DNA from 2 places in the Streptomyces thermoviolaceus genome. Region 2 is predicted to be linked to the other one. Evidence: riboswitches for the same ligand, from Rfam matches in the RefSeq annotation. Region 2 holds a riboswitch; the other holds the start of a gene.
The links. A riboswitch is a leader RNA that binds a small molecule or an ion and turns the genes downstream of it on or off. The one in region 2 is predicted to bind cyclic di-AMP.
Positions count from the first base shown of each region.

Region 1: linked by a shared signal. The riboswitch ahead of OG899_RS23330 (C40 family peptidase) and the one ahead of OG899_RS16075 (transglycosylase family protein) in region 2 are both predicted to bind cyclic di-AMP.

Region 1 covers NZ_CP109280.1:5,342,497-5,346,698, forward strand. The annotation lists gene OG899_RS23310 (8-amino-7-oxononanoate synthase) at 1-196, shown strand, start outside; gene OG899_RS23315 (DUF397 domain-containing protein) at 328-558, opposite strand; gene OG899_RS23320 (helix-turn-helix transcriptional regulator) at 588-1,445, opposite strand; gene OG899_RS23325 (ATP-binding protein) at 1,702-2,193, shown strand; gene OG899_RS23330 (C40 family peptidase) at 2,210-2,683, opposite strand; cyclic di-AMP (ydaO/yuaA leader) riboswitch at 2,686-2,808, opposite strand; gene OG899_RS23335 (ANTAR domain-containing protein) at 3,508-3,897, shown strand; partial or broken gene OG899_RS23340 (amino acid permease C-terminal domain-containing protein) at 4,068-4,184, opposite strand.
Region 2 covers NZ_CP109280.1:3,656,149-3,660,350, forward strand. The annotation lists gene OG899_RS16070 (transglycosylase family protein) at 40-1,155, shown strand; cyclic di-AMP (ydaO/yuaA leader) riboswitch at 1,332-1,496, shown strand; gene OG899_RS16075 (transglycosylase family protein) at 1,501-2,208, shown strand; gene eno (phosphopyruvate hydratase) at 2,553-3,833, shown strand; gene OG899_RS16085 (septum formation initiator family protein) at 4,018-4,202, shown strand, end outside.

The sequences.
Region 1 (4,202 bases), 1.7 Mb from region 2:
CTCCGTGCGCGCACCGTCCGCGCGGGCGGCCGTCGACTGGGCGGCCGCCTGCCGCCGGGCCGGCCTGGCCGTGGGATGCTTCCGGCCGCCCTCCGTGCCCGACGGGGTGTCACGGCTCCGGGTGACCGCCCGCGCGGACCTCACCCCGGCGCAGATCGACCACGCGGTCCGGGTGATCGGCGACACGCGGCCATGAGCCCGCACGGCACGGCCGTGCGGTACCGGACGTGGCCGGGGGCTCCCTGGCCCTCTCGTTCGGATCAGCCCGGCCGCGAGGTGCGGTGCCTGTCGAACGACGTCGGGACGATCCGAACGACAGGCCGCAGGTCACATGCGGTGCACCGCGGCGGTGAACCGGGTCCAGCTGGCGGGGGAGAACAGCAGCGCGGGCCCGGCGGGGTCCTTCGAGTCGCGTACGGCGAGCAGCCCGGCGCAGGGCCCCGAGGCCGGCCGGGCCGTCTCGACGCAGTTGTTGGCGCCCGTGCTGTAGCTGCTGCGCAGCCACCGCACGCCGTGCAGGTCCTTGCTGGAGCGTACGTTCCGCGGCAGAGCAGACATGGTGCCTCCTTACGCGGTCGCTCGCCGTGTCACCAGTCCTGGCGTATCTCGGCGATGTATTCCAACGAGTCCTCGGCCGGCATCGCGTGGAGCCGAAGGGTGTCGAAGGCCTCCGAGTAGGCCTGCAGGTCTTCTTTCCGTTCCAGATGGAGGCTACTCGTCAAATGGTCGAGAACTACCACGTCGAGATCAGATGTGTTCGAAAAGGAGAAGATTACGAAAGGGCCTGTGACGCCGATATGAGCACCCGCGGAAAAGGGCAGTACCTGAAGTGTCACCTGGGGGAGCCGGGCCGCCTCCATCAGGCGGTCCAGCTGGCGTGCCATCACCTCAGGACCGCCGACCTGACGGCGCAGCACCGCCTCGTCCAGTACTGCGTTCAGCCGCAGCGGAGGGTCGCCCCGCAGCACGCCCTGCCGGGTCAGCCGCACCTCGACCAGGGTGTCCAGCCGCTGCTCGTCGACCCCGTCCACAGCCGCCCGGGTCACCGCACGGGCGTACTCGGGGGTCTGCAGCAGTCCGGGGACGACCGAGGTCTCCAGGGTGCGCATGCCGGTGGCCTGGGACTCCAGGCTGATGAAGTCCCGGTAGGTCGGCGGCAGCACCCCGCGGTAGGCGTGCCACCAGGGACGGTCCTCGGCGTCGCCCGAGCCAGCCAACGCCAGCAGCAGTTCGCGCAGTTGACCGTCCTCGACCTCGTATGCGTCGAGCAGTAACCGGACGTCGGCCGGTTTCACCCCGCTGGTGCCGGTCTCGATCCGGCTCACCTTGGACTGGTGCCAGCCCGCTCTGCGGGCCGCCTCGCCGCTGGTGAGTCCCGCCGCCGTGCGCAAGGCACGCAGTTCCGCGCCCAACTTGCGCCGGCGCACCTCAGGACCGTGATGCATCGCAACTCCTCGTCTTCTCGAAAGGTCCGCCGTGGATCGGGACGGCGGCAACGGCCCGCTGCACAGGCCGGTGTCAAATACGTTCTTCCGTAGCAGAGTTCACCGCATCGAGCGACAGATATATGCATATCTTGGTGGATCGCCACCCGTGACCGTCGTGGTGATGGCAGTCTGACGGGCAAGCACCGGTCCGGGACCGCACGCGCACCTCCGCTTTTTTCCGGAACGCGGCCCCGTGGGAAAGGGACGACGTCGCATGGCAGACCATTTGGAAGCATCCGTCACTCTGCCGAGCGAACCCGCCTCGGTGTCCGCCGCGCGCGCATATGCGGTGGGCATTCTCGCGGAGTGGGGTCTGCCGCCGGACTCGGACATCGCCGACACCGTGCGGATCATCGTCTCCGAACTCGCCACCAACGCCGTCCAGCACACCCTCGGACAGTCCCCCACCTTCACGGTGGACCTCGCCCTCGACCGCGACGAACGGCTGCGCATCGGCGTCACCGACAGCCATCCGCGCCTGCCCAGACGACTGCCGGCCGCTGTCCAGCAGGACAACGGCCGGGGGCTGGTGATCATCCGGTGGCTGACCGCCGAGCGCGGCGGCCGTATGACCGTGCGGCCCCTCCGGGAGGGCGGCAAGACGGTCGGTGTCGAACTCCCCTGGTCCCTGCCCGACCGCCCCGCGGGCACGGCCCGGGCGGACGCCGGGCGGCCCGCGGGACGGAATGCGCGCGGGGTGTTCTGACGGGCACCCGGCCCGGTCACCTGACCCTGCCGTACCAGACGTTCTTGGTCCAGATCTTCTCCAGCCGCACCACGGCTCCGGTGCGCGGCGCGTGCCAGATCTTGCCGTGGCCCGCGTAGATGCCGACGTGGTAGACGTACGAGCCCCGGTGGAAGAACACCAGGTCGCCGGCGCGGCGGCTGCGCGCGGAGATGTGGCGGGTCTTGTTGTACTGCTGTGCGGCGGTGCGGGGCAGCTTCTTGCCGGCCTTCTTGAAGGAGTACAGCGTGAGCCCGGAGCAGTCGAATCTCCGCGGGCCCGTCGCTCCCCACTGATAGGGGGAGCCCTTCTTGGACGCCGCGATCTTCAGGGCCTTCGTCGCCAGAGTCGCTGCCGAGGCCTCGGTTGCCGCTCCGGGGATCGCGATCGAGCTGCCCACGGCGGCGAGGGTGAGGGCCGAGGCCGTACCTGCACGGGCTACAAAAGACGGGACACGATTGAGCGCAGTCATGCGCAACCCTTCGTCAGCCGCCTGTGAAGGATGACCTGTCGGATTCGGGCTGGCGAAGTAGCCCGGCCGCGGTGTGCGGCTTCACCCCAAGGGTCCGCCCGGCCCGGTCATGGCGTGACCGTTCCGGCGACCCGTCGTGCTCGGGTCCTCCACTCCTGCCGATCCACTGCGTCGACCGGTCGCCCGGGCGGCGGCAGGACTCGGCGTCCGCCCGGACCGCCCCGCCACCGGTGGCGGGGGCTTGTCGTCAGACACGGATCTTGGCCTACGGGGGTCTGAAAATCCCAACAGTGCCGCTGTGTGGTGTCGTTTCTCGCCATTAGCCCGTTCGGGTGAAATCGGCTGCGTCAACTCGTCCTGCGGTGGTGTGCACGCCCCTGCGACCAGCGCCGAAGCGGCCCGTACCGGCGATCGCGGGGTCCCGGTGCGCAACCGGAACACGACGCTCCGCCGGGGCGTGCCTCCCTCAAAAGGCCGTATCCCGGTTGGTCCGATCCGGGGTTTTGTGCCCTGAGCCGCGTAGCGCGAGGGCCTCGTGCGCCCGCCTGTCCGTGCCTGCGGACGGCGCCAGCGGGGTGGATCACGCGGGTGGTGCAGGGGTCACGCAGGGGTGGTGCACACACGGGCGTGGTGTGAGGGGACGTGGTGGTGTGCGGAGGGATGGCACGGTGTTCCGGGAGGTGTGCGTCCGCCGGGACACCACCGCCCGGCGCGACGCGTGTCCAGAACATGCAGAACGTGCAAGAACGTGCCCGTCGAACGGGGGAGGGCTTCGCTCGTCCGGCCTCCGGTCGTGCGCCGGGTGCTCCTGACGCAAGCTGGAGATGGAACTCGGCCGCTCGACGACCCAGGGGAACTCCATGGCGTTCTTCGCGATGTCCCGGCGGCATCCCCTCCAGCCGCTGTCCGTCACCGACCTGGTGCTGGAGCACGAGCGGCTGCACGAGGAGATCGACCAGCTCCAGCACGCGCTCACCTCGCACGCCGTGATCGACCAGGCCATCGGCGCGGTGGTGGCCTTCGGGCGGATGCCTCCCGACGACGCCTGGCTGGTCCTGCGGGAGGTCTCCCAGCGGACCAACACCAAGGTGCGCACCGTCGCCGAGCATGTGCTGAAGTTCGCCCAGGGAGGCGCCCTGCCCGACACCGAGCTGGAGGCGCTGCGACGCGCCCTCGCCCGGCGCGCGGCGCACGAGCCCGCGGGCCAGTCGTAGACCCTGGGGCGGTGGCCCGGTCGGAGGCGCCGGGCCGGTGCCGCCAAGGCGGTGGGCAGGGCCGCCCCGGTGCCGCGGCGGCGCTCCCCGGACCGCGATGGCGGAACGGGCCGTAGACCACCGGACCGGGATGGCAGAACAGGCCGTAGACCACCGGGGCCGGCCACCATCCACACGGCGCGACGCGGCCAGGTCACCCGGCCCCGGTGGGCGATCAGCCCGACCGAGAAGGCGAAGCCGACGGCCGGGACCAGGGGCACCAGCGGGGTGCGGAAGGCGCGGGGCAGGTCGGGGCGTGTCCGGCC
Region 2 (4,202 bases):
CCGCCGCGCGTTCCCTGTTGTCGGGTGAAAGGTTGCTGCATGCTCTCCGGGAACGGTCGTCACCGACGCCCCCGGCAGGCTCCCGCCCTGCTCGTCACCGCCGGCGTCACCGGATCCGCCATCGCGCTCCCGCTGATCGGGGCCTCCGCCGCGAACGCCGCCGACGGCACCACCTGGGACAGGGTGGCGGAGTGCGAGAGCGGCGGCTCCTGGAGCGCCGACACCGGCAACGGCTACTTCGGCGGCCTCCAGCTGTCCCAGGACGACTGGGAGCAGTACGGCGGACTCGCCTACGCCCCCAGCCCCGACCAGGCCAGCCGGTCCCAGCAGATCGCCGTGGCCGAGAAGATCCTCGCCCACCGCGGTCCCGGCGCCTGGCGCACCTGTGCGCTGCTGGCCGGGCTGACCCGGGGCTCGGGTGCGGCGAAGGTGGACACCGGTGTGGGCGGCAGCACCTCCGGTGACACGGACCTTGCCGCCGGATCCCGCTCCTCGCACTCCGGCGACCGCGACGGAGAGTCCTCTTCCGCCGACTCCTCCGACGCGGCGACGCCGTCCGCCGGGACGGACGACCCGGGCGTGAGCGACCCCGGCCCGTCGAACTCCTCGACTCAGGACCCGGACTCCCCGTCCGCTCCGCCCGCTTCCTCCCCTTCGGAGCACACCTCCACCGATACGTCCCCGGGGCGCGCCGGTTCGGACTCCGCCACGCCCTCCCCCGGCGAGACGGGCAACCCGGCCACACCCGGCACATCGGCAGGAAACGGAGCAACCGTGCCCGGTGCTCCCTCTGCGACACCTACCGCTCCCGACCGGGACGAGTGGGACGGCTCCGGTCAAGTCGTCGGCGCCTCCGCCCTGGTGGACACCGGCGCACTGGGCTCCGGCCGACACCGCGGCCCGAGCGCGGACGAGAGCGACGCCCGCGCCCGGGAAGCCGCGACGGGGCGGCATGCCTCCCGCGGTGTCACCGGCGGCACGTACACGGTCCGTTCTGGCGACTCCCTGTCGTCCATCGCCGACTCCTTCGACGTCCACGGCGGGTGGCAGGCGCTGTACGCCGCGAACAAGAGCACCGTCGGCGCCGACCCGGACTACATCGTCGCCGGTCAGCAGCTGGATGTACCGGGTCAGAACGCTCACGTCGGGCACTAGTTGATGGGGTGTTTCGCACCGATTGCCGCGTTCGGCGAAAGTGTGGGATGAGTCTCAAAGGCCTGGATCGTCTTTGAAATTCCGCCCACCGGCTGTCTACGGTCATGTCCGCTCGCCACCGCGGGCTCCCGGCTGCCGCACGCCGAATCCTGCCGGCGGCCGCCCGGGAACAGTCGTCGCATCGCGCGCCGCAGGCAGGAGCGGGGGACCCAAGGTAAGTGCCGCACCGTGTCGTCGACGGAGCGGCTGGGGGTGAAGCCGTGCCTTCTTCCGGGCACGGCCGGGCAACTCGACCGGCCCGAACCCGACAGCTCACCTCGCAGGCGTCGGTGAGGGGATCCTTCCATGCTGTTTTCCGGCAAGGGCAAGCACCGTCGTCCGTCCAAGGCCACCCGTGCCGTCGCGCTCGCCGGCGTCGCCGGCGCGGCCGTCGCCGGCCCGCTGCTGGCGGCGGGCAACGCCTCCGCCGCCACCGCCTCCGAGTGGGACGCCGTCGCCCAGTGCGAGTCCGGCGGCAACTGGTCCATCAACACCGGCAACGGCTACTACGGCGGCCTGCAGTTCGCCCAGTCCACCTGGGCCGCCTACGGCGGCACGGCCTACGCCCCGCGCGCCGACCTGGCCACCAAGGCCCAGCAGATAGCCGTCGCCGAAAAGGTCCTCGCGGGTCAGGGCAAGGGTGCCTGGCCGGTGTGCGGCAAGGGCCTGTCGAACGCCGCCTACACCGGCTCCACCGCGCCGTCCTCCCCGGCCGGCGGCACCAGCGGCTCCGGCAGCTCCCAGAAGAGCACCACCACGACCCGGTCCACCGAGCAGCAGCACGCCGACCGTTCGGCCACCCGCACCGCTCCGGAGAAGACCGTCACCACCCCGAGCGGCCGGCATGTGGCCAAGGGCGACGGCGAGTACACGGTGGTCCCCGGCGACACTCTCAGCTCCATCGCCGTCGCCCACCACGTCAGCGGCGGCTGGCAGAAGCTGTTCGAGCTGAACCGTGACATCGTCGAGGACGCCGACCTCATCTACCCGGGGCAGCAGCTGCACCTGAAGTAGGCAGCGGCCCCGCCCCCGTCCCCGCGGCTCCCCGCCCCGGCGCGTGTTCCCCCGTACGCGCCGGGGCGGGGTCGTGCGGGGCGAGGAAGGACGGGAGGAAGGCCGGGAGGGAGGCGAGCGCCGGCGCACAGGGCCGGCGATCCCCGGGATCGGTGCTCTCCCGGACCCGGCGATCCTTCGTACCCGTCGACGCCCGACCCTTTGTTCCGAAGCGGAACAATGTGTACTGTCACTCTGTCCGAGGGACGGTCGGTCGGCCGACCCGCACCCCTGGACGGTTAGGCTCTAGTCGCAAGGCTCACCAGCCCCGCACTTCCAGCGTCACATCCACGAAGGAGATGCTCGTGCCGTCCATCGACGTCGTCGTAGCCCGGGAAATCCTGGACTCCCGAGGCAACCCCACGGTCGAGGTCGAGGTCGGCCTCGACGACGGCAGCACGGGGCGTGCCGCCGTTCCGTCCGGCGCCTCCACCGGCGCCTTCGAGGCCATCGAGCTGCGCGACGGTGACCCGGGCCGCTACCAGGGCAAGGGCGTGGAGAAGGCCGTCCTCGCCGTGATCGAGCAGATCGGCCCCGAGCTGGTCGGCTACGACGCCACCGAGCAGCGCCTGATCGACCAGGCCATGTTCGACCTGGACGCCACCGACAACAAGGGCTCGCTGGGCGCCAACGCCATCCTCGGTGTCTCCCTGGCCGTCGCCCACGCCGCCGCCGAGGCCTCCGACCTGCCGCTCTTCCGCTACCTGGGCGGCCCGAACGCGCACCTGCTGCCGGTGCCGATGATGAACATCCTCAACGGCGGCGCGCACGCGGACTCCAACGTGGACATCCAGGAGTTCATGATCGCGCCGATCGGTGCCGAGTCCTTCTCCGAGGCCCTGCGCTGGGGCGCCGAGGTCTACCACACGCTGAAGAAGGTGCTGAAGTCCAAGGGCCTGTCCACCGGCCTGGGCGACGAGGGCGGCTTCGCCCCGAACCTGGAGTCCAACCGGGCCGCCCTGGACCTCATCCTGGAGGCCATCAAGGAGGCCGGCTACACCCCCGGCGAGCAGATCGCCCTGGCCCTGGACGTGGCCGCCACCGAGTTCTACAAGGACGGCCGCTACGTCTTCGAGGGCAAGGAGCGCACCGCCGAGGAGATGACGGCGTACTACGCCGAGCTGGTCGAGGCCTACCCGCTGGTCTCCATCGAGGACCCGCTGAGCGAGGAGGACTGGGAGGGCTGGAAGGCCATCACCGCCCAGCTCGGCGACAAGGTCCAGCTCGTCGGTGACGACCTGTTCGTCACCAACCCCGAGCGCCTGCAGAAGGGCATCGAGGAGGGCGCCGGCAACGCCCTGCTGGTCAAGGTCAACCAGATCGGTTCGCTGACCGAGACCCTCGACGCCGTCGAGCTGGCCCAGCGCAACGGCTACAAGTGCATGATGTCCCACCGCTCCGGCGAGACCGAGGACGTCACCATCGCCGACCTGGCCGTCGCCACCAACTGCGGTCAGATCAAGACCGGCGCCCCGGCCCGCTCCGAGCGCGTCGCCAAGTACAACCAGCTGCTGCGCATCGAGGAGATCCTCGACGACGCCGCGGTGTACGCGGGCCGCAGCGCCTTCCCGCGCTTCAAGGGCTGAACCGCACCCCGCACCGCACCGCGAGCACGGCCTGACGCCGCCCGGCCGGCGCCGCCCGGCCGGCGCCGCGCGGGCCGTGCTTCGCCCGTCGTGCGTACGTCCCCGTACCCGGTCCCGTACCGTGTCCGGGGACGTACGCGTGTATGAAGGACGCCGGCAGCAGGCAAGGGGAGGCGGAAGCCAGATGGCCGTCAAGGACCGGGACCGGTTCTCCACCGCGACCAGGCTCAGGCTGCTCGGGGAGCAGACCGCGGCGCGGGTCTACCGCTCCCAGAGCCGCCGGCAGGCCCGCCGCTCCCGCCTGACCGGGCGCGCCGCACTGCTCGCGCTGGTGGTGTGCTCCCTGGTGGTCGCCCTGGCCTACCCGAT